One region of the Salinisphaera aquimarina genome, then DNA from elsewhere that is predicted to be linked to it. Evidence: riboswitches for the same ligand, from Rfam matches in the RefSeq annotation. Region 1 holds a riboswitch; the other holds the start of a gene.

Region 1 (6,029 bases):
TCGCTACGACTTCGAGGCCAAGCGCCACTGGGGCCTGATCAACGACCATCTGGAAGGCCGCGACTTCATGGTCGGCGACAGCTACAGCATCGTCGACATGGCGGTCTGGGGCTGGGGCGGGCCGGTGCCGTTCGTGATGGGCGAAGACGCCTGGTCGCTATTCCCGAACGCCAAGCGCCTGTTCGACTGGATCAGTGCTCGGCCGGCGGCCGAACGCGCCGGCGCGCTCAAGCAGAAACACGCGTTCAAGACCGAGATGGATGACGACGCCAAGCGCCATATGTTCCCACAGAACAAATAGCGCTAAAGCATCCATCGATGAGCCGCCGCGGGATTCCGTGGCGGCTTTTTTGTGTCGACCCTCAGCTGAAATAGTCGGGGAATACGGGCAACGTGTTGAAGAAGGCCAGATCGTGATTCGGCCAGAGCTCCGCCTGCGTGCGCCGGGCAAGCGACTTTAGCGAGCGAATACTCGCCAGCGCTGTGGCCTCGTCGTCGCGCCAGCAATAACCCGGCGCGACCTCGTCATCGAGATTCTCCCGAAGATCGGCCGCATCACCACACAGGATGATCGGCGCGCCCTTGGCACGCTCGATGAACAAGGACATGTGCCCGGCGGTATGGCCGGGCGACTCGATCGCCATCAAGCCGGGCACCACCTCATAAGCGCCGGCGTGTACCCGCCAGTCGGCGGCGCCTTCGATCTCGTCGGCAAAGATACCGCTGACATCGCCGGTGTTCGCGGCGTCCACCTCGGCCTGCTGAATATGGACATCACAGCCGGCAACGTCGCATAGACCACCCGCGTGGTCGAAGTGCAGATGGCTCAGAAAGACCAGGTCGATATCCCGTATCGACAGACCCAGACGCGCCAGATAACTGGGAATACGCTGCGCCTGGGTCATCACGGGCGGTTCGAACAACGGGCGCATCGGATCGAAATAGTGGGCGCGCAGCGCAGGTGTTGCGATCTTGTGATAGTCGCAACCCACATCGTAGAGCACGCGCCCGTTCGAGGTTTCGATCAGATAGGCAAGAATCGGCGCATCGATGTACTCGCTGTGCCCACGTCCACGCGTCGATACCACTTTTTCGTAACGATGCGTGGCCGTCAGCAGGGGCCATATGCGTATATCTCTGGACACGATCCTCACAGTTGAGAAAAGGGGTATCCAGTCGACAAGCAAGATGAGCGCCAGGCAAGGCCATCGGCGCCCCGACCCGGCAGGATGGACCGCGGTTAGCGGCAAAGCGGCTACATAGCCAAAGGCCGACACTTGCGGTATTCGTTTTCGACCTTTAGATGGCGTCGCTAACCGGAAAACGCACCAAAATTGCATGTCATAAACTCACAGTCCGAATCATTCGGCGCGACGCGCCAAGGAAGCTCGATGCCCGAAACGACTCGCTCTCTGGTCGGTGCCTGGGCCGTTACCGGCGGTATGGCGATCTGCGCCGCACTCGGGCTGCTGGCGGTCTATTGTCTGCTTATTGCTATGGCGCGGCGCCTGACCGCGCGCCGCGATATCGCGCACAAGTTTCTCGACGACTGTGCCTATGCCGGCGGCACGGTGGTATTTCTGCTTACGTTGCAGACCGTCTGGCAAGCGCATACGACCGCCCTGCTTCCCTGGATACAGGTGGTACGCCATCTCACCGGCCTCTGCCTGATTCTTGCACTCACATGGGCCGCGATGCGCGCCACGAGTGCCATTGGCGACGTGGTCGTGGGCATGAATCCGGCCGTCGAAGGTCGTCATCATACCGCCCGAAAACTGGAAACCCAGGCCCGCTTCATCAGCCGCGGTCTCAGCGTGCTGATCGCCATCATCGGCGTGGCCGCCGCGCTGATGACTTTTCCCTCCATCCGTCAGCTGGGCACCAGCCTGCTGGCCTCGGCCGGTATCGGCGGGCTGATTCTGGGTTTTGCCGCTCGGCCGGTGATCGGCAATCTGTTCGCCGGCCTGCAGATCGCGCTGTCGCAGCCGTTTCGCATCGAGGACGTACTCAAGGTCGAAGGCAACTGGTGCTGGGTCGAAGACATCACCACCACCTACGTGGTGCTGCGCGCCTGGGACATGCGACGAATCATCGTGCCGCTGCAGTGGTTCATCGAGAACCCGTTCGAGAACTGGACGCGTGACACGACCAATCTATTCGCGCCGGTGTTGATATGGCTCGACTACCGCATGCCGATCGAGCCCATCCGCAACGAATTCCAGCGTCTGCTGGATACCGATGGCGCGTGGGACGGCAAGGTTGGCCACACCCAGGTGGTCGACGCCAACGAACACGCCATGCAGGTGCGTTTTCTGCTCAGCGCGGGCGACTCCATCACGCTGTGGCATTTCCGTTGTCGGGTACGCGAAGCCATGCTCGACTTCATACAACGGGAATATCCACAGTACCTGCCCACGGTCAGAGCTCGACTCAAGGACAACGACAGCGCGTCCGGTCTGTTCTGAGCAGGCATGGGCGAAGCTACCCAACACGGCTGGTCCGTTTTATAGCGCCGCAGGCGAGATGCCAGGACCCGCCGACTTACGTCGACGCAGGCAGCCCATACCGGCAATAATCGCCAACGCCAGCCATGCGAGCCCTCGTGGTTCGGCGACCGATACCTCAGATGTCGGCAGACTGATCTGGCCTGCCTGACCAAAGCGCAGGTCATCCAGCGCAAAGCCGGCAGAGTTGTCCCCGGCGCGCCCAAACTGGATACCAGCGATCGAATTCGCGCCGCTATCGTCGGCCAGCCCCAGGAACTGGGCGCCGGTCAGGCCATTCTCCACCGATCCGAGCAGATTGCCTTGCCGATCGAACGCCGTCAGCACATGTGAGCCTGGCGCGTCGAAAAAACTGCCGATAAATCCGGCCGCGTTGACCCCGATACTGAACAGGATGGAAATTGGTCCATTAAAACGCGGCGACCCGCTCAGGATGGCTTCATCGGCGGAGCCCGGCACTAGGGTCGTAAACACCGGCTGTGCATTGCCCACTAGCGAAAGCCCATCCGAAGGAGACCCGGTAACGCAGCCCGCGCAGTTAAAATCGACCGCCTGGCCGCTGAAAAGGCCGCCCGTGCTCACGGTCGGACGGCTGCCACCGGCGTTCGGCCCGGGAATGAAGACGGGATTGCCGGTCTGATCGGGAACCTCGCTGAAGGTGATCAGGGATGCGTCCTGGTTGAACACGCTGGCATCGACCGATATCAACGCCGCCTGCGCAGGTACAACGCACAGAAGCGTGCTGCATGCGCTTATCAAAATATGCTGTGCTCTGGTTCCGATCATCAGTGGGGTCCCGAAATATTGATCACGCGCACATGTCGCGCCTATTGATTGGTATAGCTAATGCAAATTCGGGACCAACATTCAGTTCGTTGAAAATATTAATTTTTTTAAACTTTACAAACAAGAATATATGAGAACTGTAAGTTTTTTCGACACACGCATAAGCATCATTCTCCTGTAATTCCGATTGTTTTTATAGGCGGAAGGCGCAGGTTTTCCAACATTGCATCGTATTTTTATGAAAACTGGTGCACCGCAAAACGAATCCATTAATCTTGATTCTTACGCAACTGACTGCATTAACAATAATCTTTTGCGCGGAACGGACCAGTCCTTCGCAAGGCGCCGGCTTTAAGGATTGACATCACGCGGCCTCGCCGGAAAGCTACGCACCGACAAAGGCAACCCTGTCGAAAGACAGGTACGCAAAGCCAGGAGTCTACGGCCCCCTTGAACGGAGCTAAGATTGTCGGGTTTCCGCTAAGCCCCGCTGCAGCAATCTCGCGAGTAAAGCGCGAGTGAAGTCCTGTGCGGACTATGTAGAAAACCTGGGGGCACAGGTTTTAATACAGGATCTTTATTTAAAAATGCATATTTTTCAAAAATACGCCTTCGCGTTGGCAATCGGCTGCTTGCTGATCGCGAACGCGGGAACCGCGGCGCAGTCTTCGGCCGGCAAACAGTACGCGGGGTACGCCAGTTACGGCAATGCGCCGACCACGGCCACCAATTCCGACAGCAGCGACATCAAGAGCTACGGGACGACCGGTTCTTACGGTACCGTTGGCAAGCCCAATGAAACCACGCCGACTTCAGAACCGGCTAAACCCACCGCGCCGAACGACGCTGACGGCGCTGACGGCGCTGACGGCGCTGACGGCGCTGACGGCGATAGTACCGAGGTCGATTCGGGCGGCGCCCAAGGCGTGGCGAGTTTCGAGGTCGAAAACAATGCGGGACAAAAGCAGTCCAACGTACCGGTGACCATCGGTCAGGTATTCCGCAAGGGCGCGGTGCCGTCGGACAAGAGCCTCGATGCACGTATCGACGGGCAGCCTATTCCCATCCAGGTCGACAAGAAAGCCAGTTGGCAGGATGGTTCTTTGCGCCATGCCGTCATTTCCGTACGCGTCCCGACGCTTGCGGACGGAACCAGCCGCGTCGATCTCGTCCTGGCAAAGCCGTCGTCCAGCGGCTCGGCGCCCACCATCAACCAGCTTCTGGGCACGGATTTTGACGCCAGCGCAGATCTAAAGATCAAGGGGCGCAAATACCACATCGATGCACGCGAACTGCTCACCCGGGTCAATCAGACGGGCGGTTGCACGAGTTGGGGCAAGCAATGCAAACAATGGCTATCGGGCCCGGTTGCATCTGAATGGATCGTTGGCGGCCCGGTAAGCACGTCCGAAAGCGGACCATCGTCGCTCGCCGCTGTCTATTTCCATATTCGTGCTTACGGCGACGGCAATGGCAAGATTTCGCGAGCACGCGTCGATGTCGTCATGGAAAACGACTGGGCCTATGCCAAGGCCCCCCAGAACATCAAGTACGCCGCTGACCTGAGCGTCGGTCAACAGAACTTCAAGGTCAAATCACTCAAGCATTATCGCCAGGCCCGCTGGCACAAGGTGTTGTGGTGGCACAACGCTCCGGATGTCTATGCCCGCGTAGACACGCGGTATCTGCAGTCGACCGGTGCCATTTCGCGTTATGCCGACCTGGCCCCCAGTGAAAAATTTCTGAACTCCGTCGCGACGTCGTTCGCCCCCATGACCAACGGCAATCAGACTCCGGTGATGGCCAACACCGGAGCCCAGGCAGCGATCGGCCCCCTGCCACGCTGGACATCCACTTATGCAGTGTCTGGAGACCAACGTGCCTTTGATTGGATGAGGGCCAATGATGACGCCGTGGGCACCTATGGATTTCATTACCGAGATCAGGAGACCGGCCGGCCGCTCGAAATCACTCGGCATCCGCAAGTGACCATTGCGAATTACAGCTCTGCGAGTCAATCAGGCGACCCGCAGACCCGGGCCGACCTGTTACCGAAATGCGGCGGCGACTGCAACTCCCCATATGCATTCGATATTGCGCACCATCCCTCCATCGGCTATGTCCCCTATCTGGTGACAGGCGACTATTACTATCTTGAAGAGATGCAGTTCACCGCCTCCTACATCGAGCTTTGGGGGAACGAGAAGTATCGTGGTTTCGATAAAGGGCTCCTGGCACACGCGCAGGGACAGGTGCGTGGGCAGGCATGGTCACTACGCAGTATCGGCGATGCTGCGTTCGCCACGCCCGACGATGATCCGATGAAATCCTACTTCGAGGGGCTGGTCGCCAATATTCTCGCCGATTATCAGGATCGCTTTCTTGCCGATGATAGAGCGGACCAATTGCACGTCATCGATACCTACGGCGCGGCGATCTACTCACTCAATGGCCAGTCACGCGTGGGAATCGCACCATGGCAGGCTGACTTCTTTACCTGGGCCGTGGGCCATGCCGCTGAGCAGGGTTTCACGGCTGCAACACCTTTTCTGAAGTGGCTCGCCACTTTTCAGATCGGCCGCATGACCGATTGGAAAGACAACCCCGCCCAAGGTTACTGCTGGCTTCTAGCATCCGCCTACAGCCTACAGATCCGCGACTCCCGGTCATCCGGTACCTATGCAACGCTTCAGCGAGCCTACGAAAAGAGTTTCGCAGGTATCGATGGTCTGAAATGCA
Region 2 (6,029 bases), on a different contig from region 1:
GGTTAGCCCAGAGTTCGATATACGATGCCGTGAATTGCATCTCCTCAAGATAGTAGTAATCACCAGTCGTAAGATAAGGCACATAGCCAATTGACGGATGGTGAGCAATATCAAAGCTTAGCGGCGTGCTGCAACTACCGGTGCAATCGGTGAGAAAATCGCGACGGTATTGTGGATTGCCTGCGCGGCTAGCGAAGCTCTTGGCCGCAATAGTGACGTAGGGATGACGGGAAATTTCAAGCGGCCGCCCGGTTTCGCCGTCACGGTAATGAAACGAGTAGCTACCCACGGCATCGTCATTGGCGAGCATCCACCGAAATGCCCGCCGATCGCCGGATACGGCATACGAGGACGTCCACCGGGGCAGCGGTCCAATTGCAGCTTGGGCGCCGGTGCTTCCCATTTTGGGCGTCTGGTCGCCATGAGACATTGGCGGATAGCTCTTGGCGACGCCATTGAGAAACGACTCAGGTGGGGAGAGCTTGGCGTAGCGCGAAATAGCGCCGGAGTTCTGCAGATAATCCGTATCGATACGAGCATACAAGCCCGGATCGCCCTGCCACCACAACACCTTATGCCAGCGCGCGTGATGATAATGCTTCAGGTCATCAACATCGTAATTCTGCGAACCCACCTGGATGCTCGCGCTGTAGTCGATGTTCTCGGATGTTTTCGCATAGGCCCAGTTATTTTCGAACACGGTATCCACGCGCACACGCTCGATCGCACCATCCTCACCGGCATAAGCGCGAACATTGAAATAGACGTTGAGTCCCGCCAAGGCCTCGTTCCCAGATATGACCTGCCCACTCACAATCCATTCGGACGCCAACGGCCCGTCGAGCCATTGTTTGCAATTCTTGCTCCATGCCGAGCAATTGCCGGACTGGGACACGGTCTGCAAGAGATCGTGTGCGCTGATTTTGTAGTTGCCCGCGCCCGAGGCTTTTACATCGACCTGCGCGTCGAAGCCGCTGCCCAGAACGTCAGACAAAGTGATCGCGTTTTCCGGCCGTGTCTGCGCATCCCGCGCCTGAGGGATTACATTAATGGATAACCGCTTCGGCGACCCATCACCCACGTCGGACATACGGGCCGTGATTACCGCATGACGCAAGGATCCATCGGCCCAGGTCGCTTTCTTATCAACCTGCATCGGGACCTGACCGCCATCGACAGTGCCGACCAAAGCACTGCCAGCAGGAACGTCTCCTTTGGCAAACACCTGACCAAAAGTGATCGAATCGGATGAGGAGCGACGATCGGTTTCGCCGATAATCGCTACATTGACCACGGAAGCGGCGCCAGCAATATCGGCGGTGTCGGCCGTATCTTCCTCCTCCTCTTCTTCCTCTTCACCTGCAGATGAATTCGGAGAGTCTCTGGACACTTGGTCATCATCCAAGTCAGCATTCTGGTTGGACTCTCCGTCTTGGTCAGACTGATCCGAGCGGCCATCGTCGCTGTTTCCGGCCTCCGGCGTTGAGCCCACCCCTTGGCCTGCCCCGGAGCCCGGGCTCGGTTTCGCGCTTCCATCCGGATCGGAATCTAGATCCGACCCGGCGTCATCTTCGGATCCGGCCCCGTCGGCATCGCTGCCGCTTTGACCTTGATCCACTTGATCACCATCTTCGGCAGGCGCGCTGTCGCTATCCACGGGGGGCAGGAACGCACTTTGCGACGATGAAGAGGAGGATTCGTTGTCTGAGCCGTCTCCGGACCCCGATCCGCCGCAAGCAGCGAGCGAGCCGCACAGAAGAATGACAATCAGAAAATAGCGAGAATGCATATGTCGGTCCATGCTGAATTGGCATGTTCCGACGCGCGGATAAGCGAGATCGCCACGGCGGAACCTTGATTACTCAAAATTGCCGTAGCACTGGATGCTCACGGCAGCCCGGCGATCATGGCGTGCACTCCGCACGCTTTAGACCCGTGGCTTTGCGTCGCAACCTTTCGGAAGCTTTGCCTTTGTCGTTAACTTCATGAACTAGCTGCCCTGAAGCTCGTTAGCCTCGTGACAAACTGTCCCTATTCAATTTCCGAAGGATTCCCCGGAGCTCGGTCGAGTCGAGCCCCGGTTGTGTACAACCCTTCACATCACCCAAAGTGAATTGATCGCCCCCTCGGTCAGTCTATCGACCATCGGTCGCGCTACTTAAGGCGAGGCCCCTTGGTCATAGACAAGTACGCCTGGAGTCTGAGCTTGCCGACTGCCGGTCTCTATTGAGGCGAATCATTAGCAATCAAAGGCCTCCGCGAGGAGCTCCGCGCGATAACTCACTTTAGTGGCGACGTAAAAAAGATTCCTTTTCACCCGATTTCTGCACTCCGTCGCTACCATTTATCAAATACTCGACCACATCGCTGCAAGCACACCGGTACGGCGTGCTCAAAAGCGATCGCAACTCGCACACGGCCATCACAACGACGGCGGCAACTGCATAAGGCTGGCGAGGTGACGGACGAAGTCGCTTGTCGGTGACTTAGATCAATGGCCGAACAAGTGGCTTGATAACCCTATCGGTGACATGGGCCGAAAAGAACCTGTCTGCCCCCCTGCCAGTGGGCATTCCAATCAGCCGACGACCACGCCGGGAGCATCGCATGCCTCAACCGGCGAGCCGTCGGCGCGATTCGCTACCGCCCGCCCATCAATGCACGCGTCAGCAACACCGTAATTGTTACTTGCCGATTTCCGGAGCGGCCGTTATCGGCACGCTTGCCGAATGTCCGCCCCGCCGCGCATCGCTGTGATAACGGAGCTTGCCGGGGCCCATAGCACCCAGTTCCGGGACGCACTCGAGACCGCTTGTCAGGAGGCCTATATCGCCGGGACGCCGGACCGACGATCCACTCAAGCAGCCCCCGTCTTCCAGCCAGCATGGGTCGCCGCCTCGTCATGCCTTATCTAAAGCCAGGATTACGACGCTCAGATAGCGCAGGTACCCATCTCGCTTGCTCGCAAAGATAAATGTCCGACTACTCTTCCGACATACACATCTGTAATCGGGCTGCCTCTGCTCGATACCTGAGCGCCTACGCCAATTAACTGACGTGCCGACGGTTTTAGCTTGGGCTTTGCTGTGCGAGGCAGCCCTGATTGACTGAATCAATCGACCGGGCTTTCGCATAACCAGCGCATTCCACGCGCGCAGCGTTCGACAGTCCACGGGGCACACGTTAGATTGAAATCCAATTCGATATCTCGCGCTTTTATGGATTATTCCCGACCCAGCCAGATCGACGACGCCGCCTATCGCGGGGTGATCGAAAATTATCGCTGCGACGAGGCTGAGCAGCTCCGTCGGCTCATCGACATAGCCCGGCTCGATACGAAAGCCAGCCGTGAAATCGAGACCCGCGCCGGCAAGCTCGTGCAGGCCGTACGCGACAAGAACGCGCATGGCAGCGGTATCGACGCCTTCATGCATGAGTATGAGTTGTCGAGTCAGGAAGGCGTGGTGCTGATGTGCCTGGCCGAAGCGCTGTTGCGTATCCCGGACGACGCGACCGTCGACAAACTTATCGACGACAAGATCGGCGGCTCGAACTGGGAATCCCATCTGGGCGAGTCCAAATCGTGGTTCGTGAATGCCTCCACCTGGGGCCTGATGCTGACCGGGCGCATCCTGCGCCACGAGGACGCGCCACAGCGTAATTTCCGCAACGTTCTGCAGCGGCTGGTCAAGCGTAGCGGCGAGCCGTTCATTCGTCAGGCCGTCAGCCAGGCGATGCGGATCATGGGCAAACAGTTCGTGATGGGGCGTACGATCGAAGAAGCGATCAGCAACGCCCGGTCGCTGGAAAAGCGCGGCTATACCTATTCTTACGACATGCTGGGCGAGGCCGCCCGCACCGACAAGGATGCACAGCGCTACTACGACGACTACTACCACGCGATCGAGGCCTGCGGCAGCGCCAGCAAGAATCTAGGGCCCGAGAAATCGCCCGGCGTGTCGGTCAAGCTGTCGGCGCTGCACGCCCGCTATGAGCTCGCCCACCGCGAGCGCGTGCACAAGGAACTGCTGCCGCGCCTGCTCAAGCTCGCCCGCCTGGCGGCCAGCAAGAACATCAATCTAACCATCGATGCCGAAGAGGCTGCGCGCCTGGATCTGTCGCTGGAACTGTTCGCCTGTGTCTCGCAGGAAGACGATCTGTCCGACTGGCAAGGCCTTGGCCTCGCCGTGCAGGCTTACCAGAAGCGTGCCCTCGACGCGATCGACTGGCTCGCGGACCTGGGCAAGCGCCACAACCGACGCATCATGATCCGGCTGGTGAAAGGCGCGTACTGGGACACCGAAATCAAGCACGCCCAGGAAGCCGGCCTCGACGGCTATCCGGTATTTACCCGCAAGGTCAATACCGACGTGTCGTTTCTGGCCTGCGCCCGTCGCATTCTCGACAACCCGGATGTGTTCTACGGCCAGTTCGCGACCCACAACGCCCACACCATGTCTTATATCCGTGAGCTGGTCGGCGACCGCGAGGACTACGAATTCCAGCGTCTGCACGGCATGGGCGAAGCGCTCTACGAACAGATCGTCGAAAAGACACAGCCGAACGGCACGCCGCGCGCGGCCTGTCGGATCTATGCACCAGTCGGCGCGCATGAAGATCTGCTGGCCTATCTGGTCCGCCGCCTGCTCGAGAACGGCGCCAACAGCTCGTTCGTGAATCGACTGGTGGACGAGGACGAACCGGTCGAAGAGATCGTGGCCGACCCGGTGGCCACGGCCACCAACCAGAAATCCGCCACCCATCCGAAGATCGCCCTTCCACACGATCTCTACGGCACGCGCCGACCCAACGCCCGCGGCGTGGATCTGTCCGATATCCGCGAACTCGATGCGCTTGCCAAGGGCATGCGCGAAGCCGATGCCCGTGTGTGGCGCGCCGCGCCGCTGATCAACGGCCTGGTCAACGGCAAGAAAGCCGGCGCCGGACAGGCAGACGACCAGCGCAAGAATGCGATCGCCGTGAAGTCACCCGCCGACAACGAACGCACCGTGGGTGACGTGGTCTGGGCAACGGCTGACGATATCGACGCGGCACTCGCTTCCGCAGCCGAGGCTGCCGACGGCTGGAGCGCCACGCCGGGCCGCGAACGTGCGGCCTGTCTGCGTCGCTATGCCGATCTGCTTGAAGAACATACCGCCGAACTCGTGGCGCTGTGCGCACGTGAGGCCGGCAAGCATATCCCCGACGGCATCGCCGAAGTACGCGAAGCGGTCGATTTCTGCCGCTATTACGCCTGTCAGGTCGAAGACGAGTTCGACGGCGAACATGTGCTCCCCGGCCCTACCGGCGAGCGCAATACCTACCGCTTGCACGGGCGCGGCGTTTTCGTGTGCATCTGTCCCTGGAATTTCCCGCTGGCTATCTTTACCGGCCAGGTGACCGCCGCACTCGCGGCCGGCAACGCGGTAATCGCCAAGCCGGCGGAGCAATCCAGCCTGATCGGCGCCCGCGCCGTGGCCCTCATGCACAAGGCCGGTATTCCGACCGACGTGCTGCATCTGCTACCGGGCGATGGCCCGAGCGTGGGCGCCAAGCTGGTCGCGGATCGCCGCGTGGATGGCGTCGCATTTACCGGGTCACTGGCAACGGCCAAGGCCATCAACAAGACACTCGCCGAGCGTGACGGCCCGCTCATTCCGCTGATCGCCGAGACCGGTGGCCAGAACGCGATGATCGTGGACTCCTCCGCGCTGATCGAACAGGTCGTCGCCGACGTGATCAAGTCGGGCTTTCAGAGCGCCGGCCAGCGCTGCTCTGCTCTGCGCGTGCTCTATGTCCAGAACGATATCGCCGATACGCTGCTGGACATGCTCTCCGGCGCCATGGCGGAACTGTCGATCGGCGATCCCTGGAAACTGTCGACCGACGTGACGCCGGTGATCGACGCCGAGGCACGCGACGGACTGACCCAGTACGCCGAGCAGGTCGACGGCACGCTAGATACGGTCTACTGCTGCCGGCTCGGGGATACCACCCGACGCGGTACCTTCTTCGCGCCGCGCACATTG

What was found. A riboswitch is a leader RNA that binds a small molecule or an ion and turns the genes downstream of it on or off. The one in region 1 is predicted to bind cyclic di-GMP.
Region 2: it holds a riboswitch for cyclic di-GMP, as region 1 does, so the genes downstream of both, ACFOSU_RS13420 (RIFT barrel domain-containing protein) here and ACFOSU_RS16635 (RIFT barrel domain-containing protein) in region 1, are expected to answer to the same signal.

What each region holds. Positions count from the first base shown of each region.
Region 1 is NZ_JBHRSS010000008.1:245,845-251,873, forward strand. Features, by position in the region: gene ACFOSU_RS16615 (glutathione S-transferase family protein) at 1-301, shown strand, start outside; gene ACFOSU_RS16620 (N-acyl homoserine lactonase family protein) at 363-1,145, opposite strand; gene ACFOSU_RS16625 (mechanosensitive ion channel family protein) at 1,392-2,465, shown strand; gene ACFOSU_RS16630 (PEP-CTERM sorting domain-containing protein) at 2,505-3,290, opposite strand; cyclic di-GMP riboswitch class I at 3,681-3,772, shown strand; gene ACFOSU_RS16635 (RIFT barrel domain-containing protein) at 3,878-6,029, shown strand, end outside.
Region 2 is NZ_JBHRSS010000006.1:165,859-171,887, forward strand. Features, by position in the region: gene ACFOSU_RS13420 (RIFT barrel domain-containing protein) at 1-1,789, opposite strand, end outside; cyclic di-GMP riboswitch class I at 1,889-1,980, opposite strand; gene putA (bifunctional proline dehydrogenase/L-glutamate gamma-semialdehyde dehydrogenase PutA) at 3,219-6,029, shown strand, end outside.